Regions from separate parts of the Streptosporangium oxazolinicum genome, predicted to be linked through region 1. Evidence: riboswitches for the same ligand, from Rfam matches in the RefSeq annotation. Region 1 holds a riboswitch; each other region holds the start of a gene.
The links. Region 1 has a riboswitch for cobalamin ahead of cobN (cobaltochelatase subunit CobN). Riboswitches for the same ligand answer to the same signal wherever they lie in the genome.
Positions count from the first base shown of each region.

Region 1 (4,030 bases):
GGCACGGCCTTGGGGTCGACCGAGTAGAAGTTGCGGCCGGTGGGCAGCACGTTGATCAGCCCGCGCAGCGGCGACCCGCTCGGCCCGGCCGGGACGTAGCCGCCGTCGAGGGCGTGCAGGATCGCGCCGATCTCGTCGGTGGTACGCGCCAGCCGGGGCACGACCTCGACGGCGGCGAACCGCAGGATGCGCTCCACCGTCCCGGCGTCCGCGCCGGGAACGCCGGACGCGTCGGCCGATCCCGCCGGGCCACCCGTGCCGGGACCGCCGCCCTGACCAGTCGTACCGGTTGAACCGGGCCCGTTACCCGAACCGGTCGCACCGGTCGTGCCAGCGCCCGCAGCCCCGGCGGTCGCCCGGCCCAGGACCTCGGCGGCCACCTCCCCCGCCGCCGACGGGTCCCAGTCGCGGTGCTCCATCGCCTCGACCAGGGCGCGCGCCAGGGTCTCGGCCTCGTCGACGCCGATCCGTCCCGCGCTGCCGTCCTCGGCCAGGCCCAGGGCCTCGCGCAGGCCGACGAGCGCCTCGCCGCCCGCCCACATCTGCCGGGCGCGGAGCATGGCCAGCACCAGGTCGACGCGCGGCTGCCCCTCGGGAGCGACCCCCAGCACGTGCAGGCCGTCGCGGATCTGGACGTCCTTGACCTCGCACAGCCAGCCGTCGATGTGCAGCAGGAAGTCGTCGAACTCGGCGTCGTGCGGGCGGTCGGCGACGCCGAGGTCGTGGTCGAGCCTGGCGGCCTGGATGAGCGTCCAGATCTGGGCGCGGATCGCGGGCAGCTTGGCCGGGTCCATCGCCGCGATGGAGGCGTGCTCGTCGAGGAGCTGCTCCAGCCTGGCCATGTCCCCGTAGCTGTCGGCGCGGGCCATCGGCGGGACGAGGTGGTCGACCAGGGTGGCGTGGGCGCGGCGCTTGGCCTGGGTGCCCTCGCCGGGGTCGTTGACGAGGAACGGGTAGATGAGCGGCAGGTCGCCGAGCGCGGCGTCCGGGCCGCAGGAGGCCGACAGGCCCGCGGACTTGCCGGGCAGCCATTCCAGGTTGCCGTGCTTGCCCACGTGGACCACGGCGTGCGCGCCGAAGCCGTCGGCCAGCCAGCGGTAGGCGGCCAGGTAGTGGTGACTGGGCGGCAGGTCGGGGTCGTGGTAGATCGCGATGGGGTTCTCGCCGAAGCCGCGCGGCGGCTGCACCATCACCGTCACGTTGCCGGAGCGCAGCGCGGCCAGCACGATCTCGCCCTCCGGGTCGCGCGACCTGTCCACGAACAGCTCGCCGGGCGCCGGGCCCCAGTGCTCCTCCATCCGGGCGCGCAGGTCCGCAGGAAGGGTGGCGTACCACTCGGCGTACCGGCTCGCCGCGATGCGCACCGGATTCCCGGCGAGTTGCTCCTCGGTGAGCCAGTCCTGGTCCTGCCCGCCCGCGGCGATCAGCGCGTGGATGAGCGCGTCGCCGTCCTGCGCGGTCACCCCGGGCAGCTCGTCCTCGGCGCCGATGTCGTACCCGCGCTCGCGGAGCGCGGCCAGCAGTCGCACCAGGCTGGCCGGGGTGTCCAGGCCGACGGCGTTGCCGATGCGGGCGTGCTTGGTGGGGTAGGCCGACAGCATCAGCACCAGCCGCCGCTCTGCGGGCGGGATGTGCCGCAGCGCGGCGTGGCGCACCGCGATACCCGCCACCCGCGAGGCCCGCTCGGGGTCGGCCACGTAGACGGTGAGCCCGTCCTCGTCGATCTCCTTGAAGGAGAACGGCACCGTGATGATCCGCCCGTCGAACTCGGGGATCGCCACCTGGGTGGCGGCGTCCAGCGGGGACAGGCCGTCGTCGTTCTCCTCCCAGGAGGCCCGGCTGCTCGTCAGGCACAGGCCCTGCAGGATCGGCACGTCCAGCTCGGCGAGCGCGCCGACGTCCCACGCCTCGTCGTCCCCGCCCGCCGACGCGGTCGCCGGGCGGGTGCCGCCCGCGGCGAGCACGGTCACCACCAGCGCGTCCACCGTACGCAGGACCTCCAGCAGGCCGGACTCGGCGGTGCGCAGGGAGGCGCAGTACACCGGCAGCGCCCGCGCCCCCGCGTCCTCGATCGCCGAGCAGAGCGCCTCGACGAAGGCGGTGTTCCCCGCCACGTGGTGGGCCCGGTAGTAGAGCACCCCGACGACGGGGCCGTCCTGGTCGCGGGCCTCGCGCTCCAGCGTCCCCCAGGTGGGGGTGGGCTCGGGCGCGGCGAACCCGTGGCCGGTGAGCAGCAGCGTGTCGGACAGGAAGTGGTGCAGCTCGGTCAGGTTGGCCGGGCCGCCGTGGGCGAGGTAGGCGTGCGCCTCGGCGCAGACCCCGCCGGGCACGGTGGACAGCTCCATCAGCTCGGCGTCCGGCGCCTGCTCGCCGCCGAGGACGACGACGGGCCTGGGTCCGGCGAGCAGGGCGTCCAGGCCCTCCTCCCAGGCGCGGCGCCCGCCGAGCAGGCGGACCACGACCAGGTCGACGTCCTCCAGCAGCGGCGGGAGGTCGGTGGCGGCGAGCCTGGCGGGGTTGCCGAGGCGGTAGCCGGAGCCGCTCGCGCGGGCGCTCAGCAGGTCGGTGTCGGAGGTCGAGAGCAGGAGGATCACGCGCCACACTCCAGGAGAGGCAGGGCGGTACGGCCCAGGGGTGCCACGGCGTGGCGGGGAAACGGCGATGCCACGATGTGACGGGGGAACCGCGATGTCGCGGTACGGCGGGGGAACGGCGAAAAGCGCACGGAGCTTCCTCCCTCGGGGTCCTCGCCCCGGGTCGTCGTCGGCCGCGACGGCTGGAGTCTCCTGGCTCCCGGATCGGTGCTCACCCCGGCCTTCCCGTCCGTCGTCGGACAGTGGCCCGGGTGGGGTTCGCTCCCCGGTTACAGTGGCGGGACCGCGCCGGAATCACACCGGCTTCCTCCCTTTGCCGTCGCCACCGATGACACTACGGCAGTCCGGTTCGATGCAAGAAACTGGCGTTAACATCCTCTGAGTGTCCATTGCCGACTTTTCCGGACGATCACGACTCGACGCGTGTCCCGGGGCTCTCCAGGTCCACGCCGCCGCGGACGGCGGCCTGGCCCGCGTCCGCGTGCCCGGAGGCCGCCTCACCCCCTCCCAGCTGCGCGAGCTCGCCGACGCCGCCTCCGCGTACGGCGGCGGTGTCATCGAGCTGACCTCCCGCGCGAACGTCCAGGTGCGCGGCCTCGGCCCGGAGAATCCGGACGGCGGTGCGGGCGGCGGGTTCGCCGCCCGGATGGCGGGGGCGGGCCTGCTGCCCTCGGCGACGCACGAGCGGATCCGCAACATCCTCGCCTCCCCGCTGACCGGGCTGACCGGGCTCGCGGAGCTGACCGGGCTCGTGGGGCGTGCCGGGCCGACCGATGCGTACGGTCCGGGCGGTGCGGAGCACCGGGGTCATCCGGGCCGTCCGGGCGGCGGCCCGATCGTCGACGTCACCCCGCTCATCGGCGAGCTGGACCGGCGGCTGTGCGCCCGGCCCGCCCTCGCCGCCCTGCCGGGGCGGTTCATGTTCGCCCTCGACGACGGCCGGGGGGACGTGGCCGGTCTGGGGGCGGACGCCGGGATCCTGCCGACGGGGCCGGACGAGGTCGCGCTGATCCTCGCCGGAACCGACACCGGTCTGCGCGTCCCGCTGGACGGAGCCGTGACCGCCCTGCTCGCCGCCGCCGGGGCGTTCCTCGACGAGCTGACCACCCGGGACGTCACCGCCTGGCGGATCGCCGAACTCCCCGACGGCCCCTCCCTGATCGCCGCCCGCGTGCGAACCGCCCTGGGGATCCCCGGCACGGCCCCCTTCGAACCGGTGAGCCTCCGGGTCGTGACGCTCGGCCCTGTCGGGGTCATCGGGAGCGCGGGCATGACCGAACCCGGAGTCGAAGTCGGTGTCGAGGGAGGCGAGGGAGGAGACGCGCGGGTCGCGCTCGGGGTGGCGGTCCCGCTGGGGCGGTTGACCTCCGCGTCGGCCCGGCTGCTCGCGGACGTCGCCTCCGGCGGGGAGATCCGGCTCACGCCGTGGCGGGGCG
Region 1 covers NZ_BAABAQ010000007.1:304,553-308,582, reverse strand. Annotated here, with positions in the region: gene cobN (cobaltochelatase subunit CobN) at 1-2,594, opposite strand, end outside; cobalamin riboswitch at 2,758-2,930, opposite strand; gene ABD817_RS20900 (precorrin-3B synthase) at 2,977-4,030, shown strand, end outside.

Region 2 (4,030 bases), on a different contig from region 1:
GACGTGCCACCTGGACCCGGCGGCCGAGGCCCGTGCGGAAGAGGCGTTCGCCCGCCGGGACGGCACGCTCCTCGTCATCGCCCACCGGCTGACCTCCGCCCTGCGGGCCCGGCGGATCCTCGTCATGGACGGCACCAGCGTCCGGCTGGGCACGCACGAGGAGATGCTCGCCACCTCCCCGCTGTACGCGGACCTGGCCGGGCAGTGGGACCCGTCGAGCGTCCGGGAGCCGGTGCCGTGACGCCCGCACCGCGTTTCCCGTCCAGAGCCCAAGGTCTCCACACCGGAGGAATCCGATGATCTACCCTCCCGCCGAACGGCACCCCGTCGTCGACCACCTCCACGGTCACGCGGTTCCCGACCCGTACCGGTGGCTGGAGGATCCGGACAGCCCGGAGACGCGGAGCTGGACGGACGCCCAGGGGGAGCTGTGGCGCGAACACGCGGGCGCGCTGCCGGGCCGCCACCGGTGGCACTCGCGGGTGGCCGCGCTGACCGGGGCCGGAACGGTCGGCACGCCGATGTGGCGCGGCGGGAGCCGGTTCTTCCTGCGCCGTACGGCCCGGCAGGAGCACGCCGTCCTCTACCGCACCGGTCCCGACGGGGTGGAGGAGACGCTGATCGACCCGATGGAGCTCGACCCGAGCGGGCTGACCACGCTCGACCACTGGCAGCCCGACCTGGACGGCGGGCTGGTGGCGTACCAGCTGTCCAGGAGCGGGGACGAGCGGTCGGAACTGCGGGTCATGGACGTCGTCACCCGCCGGGTGGTGGACGGCCCGATCGACCGCTGCCGGTACGCGCCCGTGGCGTGGCTGCCCGACGGGAAGGCGTTCTTCTACGTCCGCTCCCGCCAGGTCCGCCTGCACCGGCTCGGCACCCCCGCCGAGGACGACGCCGTGATCATGGGTGAGGAGCGCTCGTACGGCCTGGGGATCAGTTACAACGGGCGCTGGCTCACGGTCTCGGCGATGGCGGGCGACGGCAACGACCTCTGGCTGGCCGACCTGTCGTCCTCCTCCCCCGAGCGCCCCGACCTGCGGGTGGTCCAGCGGGCGGCGGGCGCGATGACGGTGCCCGCGGTCGGCCGCGACGGGCGCCTGTACCTGCTCACCACCCTGGACGCGCCACGGGGACGGCTGTGCGTGGCCGACCCGGCGCGGCCGGGCCCCGAGCACTGGATCGACCTGGTCGGCGAGGACCCCGAGGCGGTGATCGGGGAGTTCGCGATCGCCGGGCAGGCGCTGCTCGTGAGCCGGACCCGGCACGCGGTCAGCGAGATCGGCGTCCACGACCTGACGACCGGGAGGCGGCGCGGCCCGGTGCCGCTGCCCGGCCTCGGTTCGGCGGGAGGGATGACCACCCGCCCCGAGGGCGGCCACGAGGTCTGGTTCACCTACACCGACAGCGTCACGCCCGCGGGGGTGTACCGCTACGACACGCGCACCGGTCGGACGTCGCTGTGGAGCGCCGCGCCCGGCGCCGTGGAGGTCCCCGAGCTTGAGGTCCGCCAGGTGGTCTGCGCCTCCGCGGACGGCACCCCGGTGCGGATGGTCGTGCTGGCCCGCCCCGGTTCGGGCCCCAGGCCCACGATCCTGTACGGCTACGGCGGGTTCGGGCTCTCGCTCACGCCGTCGTACTCCAGCTACGTCCTGCCCTGGGTCGAGGCGGGCGGGGTCTTCGCCCTGGCCCAGTTGCGCGGCGGCGGCGAGGAGGGCGCGGACTGGCATCGCGACGGCATGCTGGAGCGCAAGCAGAACGTCTTCGACGACTTCGCGGCGGCGGCCGAGAAGCTCGTCGCGGACGGCTGGACCACCCCCGAGCGGCTGGGCGCGTGCGGCGAGTCGAACGGCGGGCTGCTGGTCGGCGCCGCGCTGACGCAGCGCCCCGACCTGTTCGCCGCCGTCGTCTGCTCGGCGCCGCTGCTCGACATGGTCAGGTACGAGCGGTCGGGGCTCGGCCCGGCGTGGCGTTCCGAGTACGGTTCGGCCGAGGACCCCGAGCAGCTGGGCTGGCTGCTGGGCTACTCCCCCTACCACCGGGTCACCGACGGCGTCGACTACCCGGCGACGCTGCTGACCACGTTCGGCGGTGACTCCCGCGTCGACCCCATGCACGCGCGCAAGATGTGCGCGGCGCTGCAGGCGGCGACGTCGGGCTCGCGGCCGATCCTGCTGCGCCACGAGGGCGGCGTCGGCCACGGCTCCCGCTCGGCGGGCCGCGCCGTCGGCCTCGCCGCCGACATGCTCGCCTTCCTCGCCGCCCACACCGGCCTGGACACCAGCCTGGACACCGGCACCCGAACGGCCCGGTGACACGATCCCGGCGGGAATCGGCTACCGTGTCGAGCGGCGAACTGTTGTGAGGTGCTCCGCTCCGGCGGGGAGAATCGGGAAGCCGGTGTGATTCCGGCACGGGCCCGCCGCGGTGACCGGGAAGTCCCCACCCACGCGCGTACGCGCGGCCACTGGTCCGGCACGGACTGGGAAGGCGGGTGGCCAGGCGTCGATCCGGAAGTCCGAAGACCGGCCTCGCGCTCACAGCCCCGGCACGGGGCATGTACACAGCGGGAGCCTGCCCATGGACAACCGGCTTTACGACGTCATCCACCGCCGCCGCGACGTGCGCGCGCAGTTCACCGGCGCGCCCATCCCCGACGAGGTCCTGCACCGCGTCCTGTCGGCGGCCCACGCCGCGCCCAGCGTCGGCCTCTCCCAGCCCTGGGACTTCGTCGTGGTACGCGACGCCGCCATCCGGGAGACCTTCCACGAACACGTTCACCGCGAGCGGGAGGTCTTCGCCGCGACCCTCGACGCCTCCGCCGCGCGGCGATTCGCCCGAATCAAGATCGACGGTGTGCTGGAGTCGACGCTGTCGATCGTGGTCACCTACGACCGGGACCGGGGCGGCCCCGCCGTCCTCGGCCGCCACGCCATCGCCGACGCGGGCCTGTACTCGGTGTGCCTGGCCATCCAGAACCTCTGGCTGGCCGCGACCGCCGAGGACCTCGGCGTCGGCTGGGTGTCGTTCTACCGCGAGCCCTTCCTCGCCGGCCTCCTCGGCATCCCGGCCGGGATCCGCCCTGTCGCCTGGTTGTGCCTCGGCCCGGTCACCCACCTGGAGACCACGCCCGACCTCGAACGGCACGGCTGGCGTCACCGGCGCCCGCTGGGCGACGTCGTCCACCACGACCGCTGGTGACCGGCGCCCCGGCGAGGTCGGGACGGTCGTCCGGAGCCGGTCTCCGGCGAACGCCGTGACGTCTTCGCGCCCGCACGGCGGACCGTCACCCCCCGCTCTCGGCCCCGCCGCCCAATCCGACCTTCAGGTGAGCGCGGCCCGTTTCCGCTTCCGGCGGCGAGGCCCAAAGGTGGCCCGCCGTCCATCGGCATCGAAACGACGGCGATGTGTCAGTGACACTTGAATGCCGGATCCTCCCGGGAAATGCTCGCGGTGACGGACCTCACGAGGAGATGATCGTGAAGAGCGATTCCATTCGCCGATGTCTTCCAGCGACGCTCGGGGTGATCGCGCTGGGCGCGAGCATGGTCCTCCCGGCCACCGCCCACGGCGCGGCGCGGACCGCACCGGGGGCGGCGGTCGCCGGGGTGAGCCGGATTCCCTTCGGCGTCGCGTCCGACACGTACGACGGGTACGCCCAGCTCGCGGCCCACGAGAGCGAGGGAAGCGACTATCGGCGTGTCCAGCGGTTCCCCGCCAGGGCCAGGGTGGCGCATATCGCGATCCACGGAGGGGGCATCGAGGCACCCACGACCCAGCTCGCGAGCCACTCCGCGAGCTCCCGAGGCTTCGCCTACTACTCGTTCGAGGGCATCAAGAAATCCGGCAACGGTGACCTGCACATCACCTCCGGCCGGTTCGACGAACCCAGGGCGCTCAAGTTGGTGGCGCGGGTCGACTACACCGTCTCCTGGCACGGCGCGTCCGGCGCCAGGCCGACGACCTACGTCGGCGGTCGCGACGTGGCGCTGATCCGCAGGGTCACCGCGGAGCTGCGCGCCGCGGGGTT
Region 2 covers NZ_BAABAQ010000017.1:152,938-156,967, forward strand. Annotated here, with positions in the region: gene ABD817_RS35055 (ATP-binding cassette domain-containing protein) at 1-241, shown strand, start outside; gene ABD817_RS35060 (prolyl oligopeptidase family serine peptidase) at 297-2,315, shown strand; cobalamin riboswitch at 2,353-2,548, shown strand; gene bluB (5,6-dimethylbenzimidazole synthase) at 2,581-3,201, shown strand; gene ABD817_RS35070 (poly-gamma-glutamate hydrolase family protein) at 3,480-4,030, shown strand, end outside.
Region 2: another riboswitch for cobalamin. It lies ahead of bluB (5,6-dimethylbenzimidazole synthase); the one in region 1 lies ahead of cobN (cobaltochelatase subunit CobN).

Region 3 (4,030 bases), on a different contig from region 1:
TCCTACCTGGTGTACCGGGTGGCCGAGCGCCCGCTTCAGGAGTTCGTCAAATCCAGGAGGCGTGGAAGGGCCGAATCCCCGTCTCCGTCACAGCTCCCCGCGCTCTCCCCGTTTCCCCTCGCAACGGGCGAAAAGGCTTCGGTGCCATAACTGTCCGACCACCGGGCATAGTGAAGGGTCTAGGGTCGGGAATAGATACCACGGAGAGAAACAGTCCCTGACGAACAGAGGGTGCGCATGACGGTACGGCGGGTGATGGGCATCGAGACCGAATACGGCATCTCCGTGCCCGGACAGCCGGGGGCCAACGCGATGGTGACCTCCTCTCAGGTCGTGAACGCCTACCTGGCGGCCTCGGCCGCCAGGGTACGGCGCGCGCGATGGGACTTCGAGGAGGAGAACCCGCTGCGGGACGCACGGGGGTTCGACCTCGCGCGGGAGGTGGCCGACCAGAGCCAGCTGACCGACGAGGACCTCGGCCTGGCGAACGTGATCCTCACCAACGGGGCCCGGCTGTACGTGGACCACGCCCATCCCGAATACTCCACGCCCGAGTGCACCAATCCTCGGGCGGCGGTGATCTGGGACAAGGCGGGCGAGCGGGTGATGCACGACGCGGCGGTCCGCGCCTCGGCGATGCCGGCCAACGCCCCGATCCAGCTCTACAAGAACAACACCGACAACAAGGGCGCCTCCTACGGCTGCCACGAGAACTACCTGATGCGCCGGGCCACCTCGTTCGCCGACATCGTCAGGCACCTGACGCCGTTCTTCGTCTCCCGGCAGGTCGTCACCGGCGCGGGCAAGGTCGGCATCGGCCAGGACTCCCGGGGCGAGGGCTTCCAGATCAGCCAGCGGGCCGACTTCTTCGAGGTCGAGGTGGGCCTGGAGACGACGCTCAAGCGGCCGATCATCAACACCCGGGACGAGCCGCACGCCGACCCGGAGAAATACCGCCGCCTGCACGTCATCATCGGCGACGCCAACATGTCGGAGATCTCGACCTACCTGAAGCTGGGATCCACCGCGCTCGTCCTGGCCATGATCGAGGACGGTTACTTCACCCGCGACCTCGCGGTGGACAACCCCGTCCAGGCCCTGCGCGCGGTCTCGCACGACCCCACGCTCAAGTACGAGATCGCCATGCGCGACGGCCGCAGGCTGACGGCCGTGCAGCTCCAAATGGAATACCTGGAGCTCGCGCGCAAGTACGCCGAGGAGCGCAGCGCCAACGGCCTGGACGAGCCCACCAAGGACATCCTGGAGCGCTGGGAGTCGGTCCTCACCCGCCTGGCGGAAGACCCGATGCAGCTGTCCGGGGAGCTCGACTGGGTGGCCAAGCTGGAGCTCCTGGAGGGTTACCGCACCCGTGACGGCCTTCCCTGGTCGCACCCGCGCCTGCAACTCGTCGATCTCCAGTACTCCGACATCCGTCCCGAGCGGGGGCTCTACAACCGGCTGGTGGCCCGGGGCCGCATGCAGCGCCTGGTCACCGAGGAAGAGGTCCAGCGGGCCATCGAGGTGCCGCCCAGCGACACCCGTGCCTACTTCCGCGGCCGTTGCCTGAGCCAGTACAGCGAGTCGGTGGCCGCGGCCTCCTGGGACTCGGTCATCTTCGACATCCCCGGCCGCGAGTCGCTGCAGCGCGTCCCCACCCTTGAGCCGCTGCGCGGCACCAAGGCCCACGTGGGCGAGCTGTTCGACCGCTGCCGTACCGCCGCGGAGCTGGTGACGGCGCTGACCGGCGAGCAGTGACCGCCTGAGAGGGGGGAGGCGGCCCGGCCGGGCAGCCTCCCCCCTCGGCGTACCCGGGCTCGCCGGATCCCCGCGAACCGGACAGCCGGATTGACGGGGGACGGAGAACCGGGGTACGTTCCGGATGTTTTGTGGCGGTGCGAGGGAAATCCGGTGAGATTCCGGTGCGGTCGCGCCACTGTAACCGGCCCGCGAGGGCCGGGAGCCAGGTCACACTCGACCGCCACCGACCTACGAAAAGGGACGCGTCAATCCCGGAGGAGGTGGCCGTGAGCCAGATCTCGGCACCGCACGCCCAGCCCATCCCATGGCCCTCGCTCACCCGCTGGCTGCTCGCCGTACCGGTGCTGCTGCTCCTCGCCTACCTGGTCACCTTCGACCAGGGAGCGATCTCCCAGGCGGGAAACTACCTGCACGAACTCATGCACGACGGGCGTCACCTGCTCGGCGTGCCGTGTCACTGAGCCACAGGTGATCACCAAACTCATCGTCCGGGGCCTCGTCGTCGGACTGCTCGCAGGGCTGCTCGCGGCCGTCTTCGCCTACACCGTCGGCGAACCGCGCATCGACCAGGCCATCGCGCTGGAGGAGGCGGCCGCGGCCGCCGCCCCGGCCGAGACGCACGACGACACCGGCACCGCGGCCCACTCCCACGACGAGGAGGAGGCCCTGGTCAGCAGGGACGGGCAGCGCTTCGGGCTCTTCCTCGCCCTCGGCCTGTACGGCCTGGCGGTCGGGGGCCTGTTCTCCCTCGTCTACGCGGCCGTACGCGGGCGGGCGGGACCCCGCTCGGAACCGGTGCTCGCGGTCACCCTCGCCGCCGCCGCGTTCACCGCCGTCGTCCTCATCCCTTTCGTGAAATATCCCGCCAACCCACCGGCTGTCGGTGATCCGGAGACCATCAACCAGCGCACCGTGCTCTACCTGGTCGCCGTGGTCATCGGGATCCTCGCCGTCGCCGCCGGGGTCGCCGCCCACCGCTACGCCTCGCGGAGCGAACCGTGGGTGCGCTGGCTGTCGGCGGGCGCCGCCGTGCTGATCCCCGTCGTCGCGGCCTGGATCCTCCTGCCGGAGATCTCGGAGGTGCCCCAGGGCTTCCCCGCCGACCTCCTGTGGGACTTCAGGGTCGCCTCCATAGGGACCCAGGTGGTCTTCTGGGCCGGTGTCGGCGCGCTGTTCGCCTTCGCCGCCCGCAGGCGCGGCCCGGTGTGACGACCCCCTCGGGGGTCACCCGCCTGCTCCTGGTCTGCCACGCCTCCACCTCGGCGACGGCGCGGGCCGCGTTCCCGGGCGACGAACCGCTCGACGAACGCGGCCTGCGCCGGGCCGAGGGGATGGCGCGGGACCTCGCCCCGGGTCCCGCGGCCTGCCCGGCCGAGTTGCGCTGCGTCCAGACGGCGGCGGCACTCGGCCTGCGGGCCGAGCACGACCCGCTGCTGGCCGACTGCGACTACGGCCGCTGGAGCGGCATGACGCTCGGCGAGGTCGAGGCCGCCGAACCCGAGGCGCTCGCGTCCTGGCTCGGCGACCCCGGCGCGGCGCCCCACGGCGGGGAACCGGTCACCGCGCTCCTCGCCAGGGTGTCCGGCTGGCTCGCCGCCCGCGCCCCCGGCAGGGCCGTCGCGGTCACCCACCCGGCGATCATCCGCGCCGCGGTCGTCCACGCCCTCGGCGCCCCCGCCCAGGCGTTCTGGCGCGTCGACGTCGCGCCACTGGCCCAGGTGAGGCTCACCGGGCGCGGCGGGCGCTGGCGGCTCAGCTACTCCCCCTGACGGCTCCACCGACGTGACGGCCCGACGACTTGACGAAGGAGATCCCGAAGGTGCGTGACTCCCGCTATCCCTTCACCGCGATCGTGGGGCTGGAGGACCTGAAACTCGCGCTGATCCTCAACGCGGTCTCCCCCCGGGTCGGGGGAGTGCTGGTCAGGGGGGAGAAGGGCACCGCCAAGTCCACGGTCGTCCGGGCGCTGGCCGCGCTCCTGCCGCCCGTCGAGGTGGTGACCGGCTGCCGCTTCTCCTGCGACCCCGCCGCCCCCGACCCCGGCTGCCCCGACGGGCCGCACGAGGCCCGTACGGAACCCCCGGCTCGGCCCGGGGAGGCTCGCTCCGGTGCGGTCCAGGCTGACGCGGCTCAGGCTGCCGTGGCTCAGGCTGCCGTGGCTCCGCCCGGTGGTGACCGGGGCGGCGCGGTGCGGCCCGCGCGACTGGTCGAGTTGCCCGTCGGCGCCTCCGAGGACCGCCTCGTCGGCTCCCTCGACATCGAGCGAGCCCTC
Region 3 covers NZ_BAABAQ010000011.1:205,678-209,707, forward strand. Annotated here, with positions in the region: gene ABD817_RS27180 (acyltransferase family protein) at 1-150, shown strand, start outside; gene dop (depupylase/deamidase Dop) at 238-1,755, shown strand; adenosylcobalamin (AdoCbl) riboswitch at 1,874-2,007, shown strand; gene ABD817_RS27190 (CbtB domain-containing protein) at 2,025-2,219, shown strand; gene ABD817_RS27195 (CbtA family protein) at 2,227-2,967, shown strand; gene ABD817_RS27200 (histidine phosphatase family protein) at 2,964-3,527, shown strand; gene ABD817_RS27205 (magnesium chelatase subunit D family protein) at 3,578-4,030, shown strand, end outside.
Region 3: another riboswitch for cobalamin. It lies ahead of ABD817_RS27190 (CbtB domain-containing protein); the one in region 1 lies ahead of cobN (cobaltochelatase subunit CobN).

Region 4 (4,030 bases), on a different contig from region 1:
AACACGCTCAGGCCGAACACCACCACGGTGACCGCTCCGACGCTGGCGCCGGAGGAGACCCCCAGCAGCATCGGGTCGGCCAGCGGGTTGCGTACCAGCGCTTGCAGGGCCATGCCGCAGACCGACAGGCCCGCGCCGATCGCCCCCGCCAGGACGACCCTCGGCAGCCGTACGTCCAGCACGATGGTCTCCCGCACGGGTGTCCAGCTCGGTTCGGCCAGGGCGGGATGCAGGTGATGGAGCAGGATGCCCCACACCTGCCCGGCCGGCAGGGCCACCGACCCGGCCGCGACGGCCGCGGTGACCGCTCCGCCGACCAGGAGCACGAGCAGGCCGATCACGACCGGGTACGGCATCCCCGGGCGCCGCGCCAACGGCACGGCGCCCGCGACCGGTTCGCTCACTTGAACCGGTCGGCGTGCAGCTGCCGGGCCAGCGCCTCGACGGCCCCCGGCGCCCGCACGCCGAGCACCACCGACGACAATGGCAGCACCGCGAACCGCTTGTCCTTGATGGCCGGTACGTCCTTCAGCGCCGGGTTGGCCAGCAGGAACCTCTCCTTGTCGGCCACCGGCTGGTCGCCGTAGTCGTAGATGACGATCCAGTCGGGCGCGCGCTCGGCGACCTGCTCGAACGACACGTCGCCCCACACCTTGTCGACGTCGGCGAACACGTTCTGTGCCCCGGCCAGCTTGATGATCTCGTTGCCGACGCCCTTGCCTCCGGCGGTGAAGGCGGTCTTGTCGCCGCTGTCGTAGACGAACAGCTTGACCGGGGTGGCGTCGGCGAGCTTGGACTTCACCCCGTCGAGGGTCGCCCGCAATGTGGTGATCAGCGGTTCGGCCCGGTCGGAGACGCCGAAGATCTTCGCGACGTTGCGGATCTCGGTGTCCATCAGGTCCACCGACACCGCGCCTTCGGCGCACTCCTCGACGTTCAGGTACGTCTTGATGCCGGCTTTCCCCAGGGCGTCGCGGCTGCGGCCCTCCTTCTCGTCGAAGGTGCTGGCGAAGCCGCCGTAGACGAAGTCGGGTTCCTCGGCCAGGAGCGCCTCGTAGGCCGGGTACTCCTTCGAGACGACCTTGATGGCGTCGTAGGCCGCCTTGTACTCGGGCAGCACCTTGTCGTCGAGGTAGGCGGTGCCGATCATCGACTTCTCCAGGCCGAGCGCCAGCATCACCTCGGTGGCGTGCTGGTTCATGGATATCGCCCGCCGCGGCGGCCGCTCGTACGTGCTCGTCACGCCGCAGTTGTCGAGGGTGACCGGGAAGCCCGCGGGCGCGGAGGCCGCCGGAGCGGGGGCCGGGACGTTCTCAGCCGGGGCACCGCCACAGGCGGCCAGCACCGCGGATACCAGGAGGGCGAGCAGGAGGGAGGTGGGGCGTCTGCCCGTCATGGAGTGTTCCTCTCACGGAATCTGCACAACGGGGCGGATCTGAAAGAGGGAACACCACAGGGCTTCTCGGCGCGGCCACCGGCTCGACGGGCACGAGAGCCCACTCCTCTCCGGGGAAATCCGCCCCAGTTCATCGAGGAGGCGACCGCGTGAGTCTCCTGGCTCTCGGGTCGAGGCTCGTCCCGGCCTTCCCACCCGTCATCCGGGCAGTGGCTTCTTCGGGATTCGCTCGCCGATCACAGTGGCGGGACCGCGCCGGATTCACACCGGCTTCCTCAGTCCGCGCTCGCCTACGCCGACCATGCTCGCACACCACTCATCAACGACAAAGCGCACACCCCGGTCAGATCCGGTGCGGCTCCCCGCGTTCGACGTCGGGGCCGATCGCGGCGGGCGCCGTCCCCGGAGTCGTCAGGCGGCGAGGGCCCGGCGCCCCGCGAGCAACATGATCACCGGCGACTATCCTGGGCGACCGGCGTGAGAGCAGGTATCCCGTCAGCGCGGCGAGCAGGCCGGCCAGTCCCGCCGCCGCGAAGCCGCCCGCCGGCACGGACGCGTCGATCGCCGCCCCCACGACCGGAGAGCCGAGCGCGAACCCCGCGCTCGCCGCCGAGGACTGCAGGCCGGTCGCCTCACCACGCACACCGGCCGGCGCCAACCGGCTCACCGCGTCGGAGACCGTGGAAAGGGTCGGCGCGGTGAGCAGACCGGCACCGACGACGGCCACACACAGCCAGGGCCAGTCACGGGCGAGTCCGGCCGGAATCGTCACCAGCCCGAGCAGGCCGAGCAGCAGCCAGGTGGGCATCGGCCGGGGCAGCGCTCCGTACACCAGGCCGCCCACGATGGACGTCACCCCGAACACGGCGACGACCACGGCCGCCCACGAGACCTGACCGGCTTCTCGAAGGGTCGCGACGATGGCCAGGTCGACGCCGCTGAGCAGCATCGCGACGCCGAACCCCATCGTCAGGACAGCGACCATGCGCGCTCCCAGCCACTGCCTGCGCCGGGGCCGGTCCGCCGCCTCGCCGTCCGCCTCGTCCTCGGCCCGCAGCGGCGGGTTGAGCAGGGCGATCCCCGCCCCGCCGACGACGATCGCGGTGCCCACTCCCCATGCCACCACGCCGGGAGACACCTTCGCCGCGCACAAGATCACCACCGGCGGCCCCACCAGGTACGACAGCTCGCCCACCACCGACTCCAGCGCGAACGCCGCCCGCCGCCGCCCCGCCGTCGTCATCGCGGCGATCGCCTGCCTGGTGACCGATTGGATCGGCACCATCAGCAGACCGGCGGCGAAGGAGACACCCAGCAAGATCACGTACGGCAGCACGGGCACGGCCAGCCAGAACACGAGCTGCGGCACGACAGTGGCCGACAACACGGTACGCAGGCCCCGCCGGTCGATCATCCGGCCCAGCAGCGGCCCGCCCAGCGCGACACCGGCGGTGAGCGCCGCCACCACGGCCCCGGCCGCCGCGTAACTCATGTCGAGGGCGACGACGACGTACATCGTCAACGCCATCGCGTCCGCCGTGATCGCGGCACGGGCGAGCAGCGAGATGGCCAGCAGCGGCGTCATCCCCGGCACCGCGAGCACCTGTCGAAATCCGATCACCGTTTTGACGCTAGATCCTGTGGAATGCCATAGGAAGCCGTCAGTTCATTGGACCAGCCATAATGAATTCTTATGGCACGTGATCTCGACACCGCACTGCTGCGGTCGTTCGTCACCGCCGTGCGAGCGGGCAGCATCAGCCGTGCGGCGTCGGCACTCGGCCGTACCCAGCCCGCGCTCAGCCAGCAGTTGCGCAAGCTTGAGAGGGCCGTCGGCAGCCCACTGCTGTACCGGGCGCCGTCCGGCGTCTCGCCGACCCGCGCGGGTGAGGAACTGCTGCCCTACGCCGAGCGCATTCTCGCGCTGTCGGCACAGGCACTCGCCGAGACGGGACGTGCGCTCACCGGGCACTGCGGGGTGGGACTCCTCGAGGATCTCGCCGCCTCCCGCCTTTCCCAGGCACTCGCCGACCTCGCGCGGCTGCACCCCGGCGCGACGCTGGAGGTGCTCAGCCTTTCCAACGCGGAGATGCGGGAGGCCTACGACGCGGGGCGTGTCCAGCTCGTGCTCGACGAGGTCCCGGGGCTTCCCTGGCCGCCGAGCTGGACGGTGCGTCTGCCGCTGGTCTGGGCGGTCGGGCAGGGGGTCGCCACCGACGCCGATCCGCTGCCGGTGGTGCTGTTCTCGAACACGTGCGCCTGGCGGACGTCGGTGCTGGAGACGATGGAGGGTACGGGGCGCCGCTGGCGGGTGGCGTTCGAAAGCAACAGTCTCGCCGGGGTGCTCGCCGCGCTGCGGGCCGGCCTCGGCGTCGCGGCGCTCCTGCCCGCCAACCTCGAACCGGCCATGGCCCGCCACGACGCGGCCGCGTTGCCCGCTCTGCCGGACGTCGAACTCGGCCTTGCCCGCCACCCCGCCACCGAGGGTGACGCGCTCGTCGACGCCGTGGAGAGCGCCCTGCGGCGGATGATGTGAGCCGCGCGCCTGACGCCTGTCTCCGCCGTCGTGGTGTGCCCCGGTCTCGAAGGCCGGATCACCTTTGCCGCCCGCGGCGCCCCGGGAAAGGCCCGTCA
Region 4 covers NZ_BAABAQ010000019.1:114,584-118,613, forward strand. Annotated here, with positions in the region: gene ABD817_RS36525 (FecCD family ABC transporter permease) at 1-356, opposite strand, end outside; gene ABD817_RS36530 (ABC transporter substrate-binding protein) at 401-1,396, opposite strand; cobalamin riboswitch at 1,528-1,726, opposite strand; gene ABD817_RS36535 (MFS transporter) at 1,740-3,017, opposite strand; gene ABD817_RS36540 (LysR family transcriptional regulator) at 3,090-3,932, shown strand; gene ABD817_RS36545 (HEAT repeat domain-containing protein) at 3,991-4,030, opposite strand, start outside.
Region 4: another riboswitch for cobalamin. It lies ahead of ABD817_RS36530 (ABC transporter substrate-binding protein); the one in region 1 lies ahead of cobN (cobaltochelatase subunit CobN).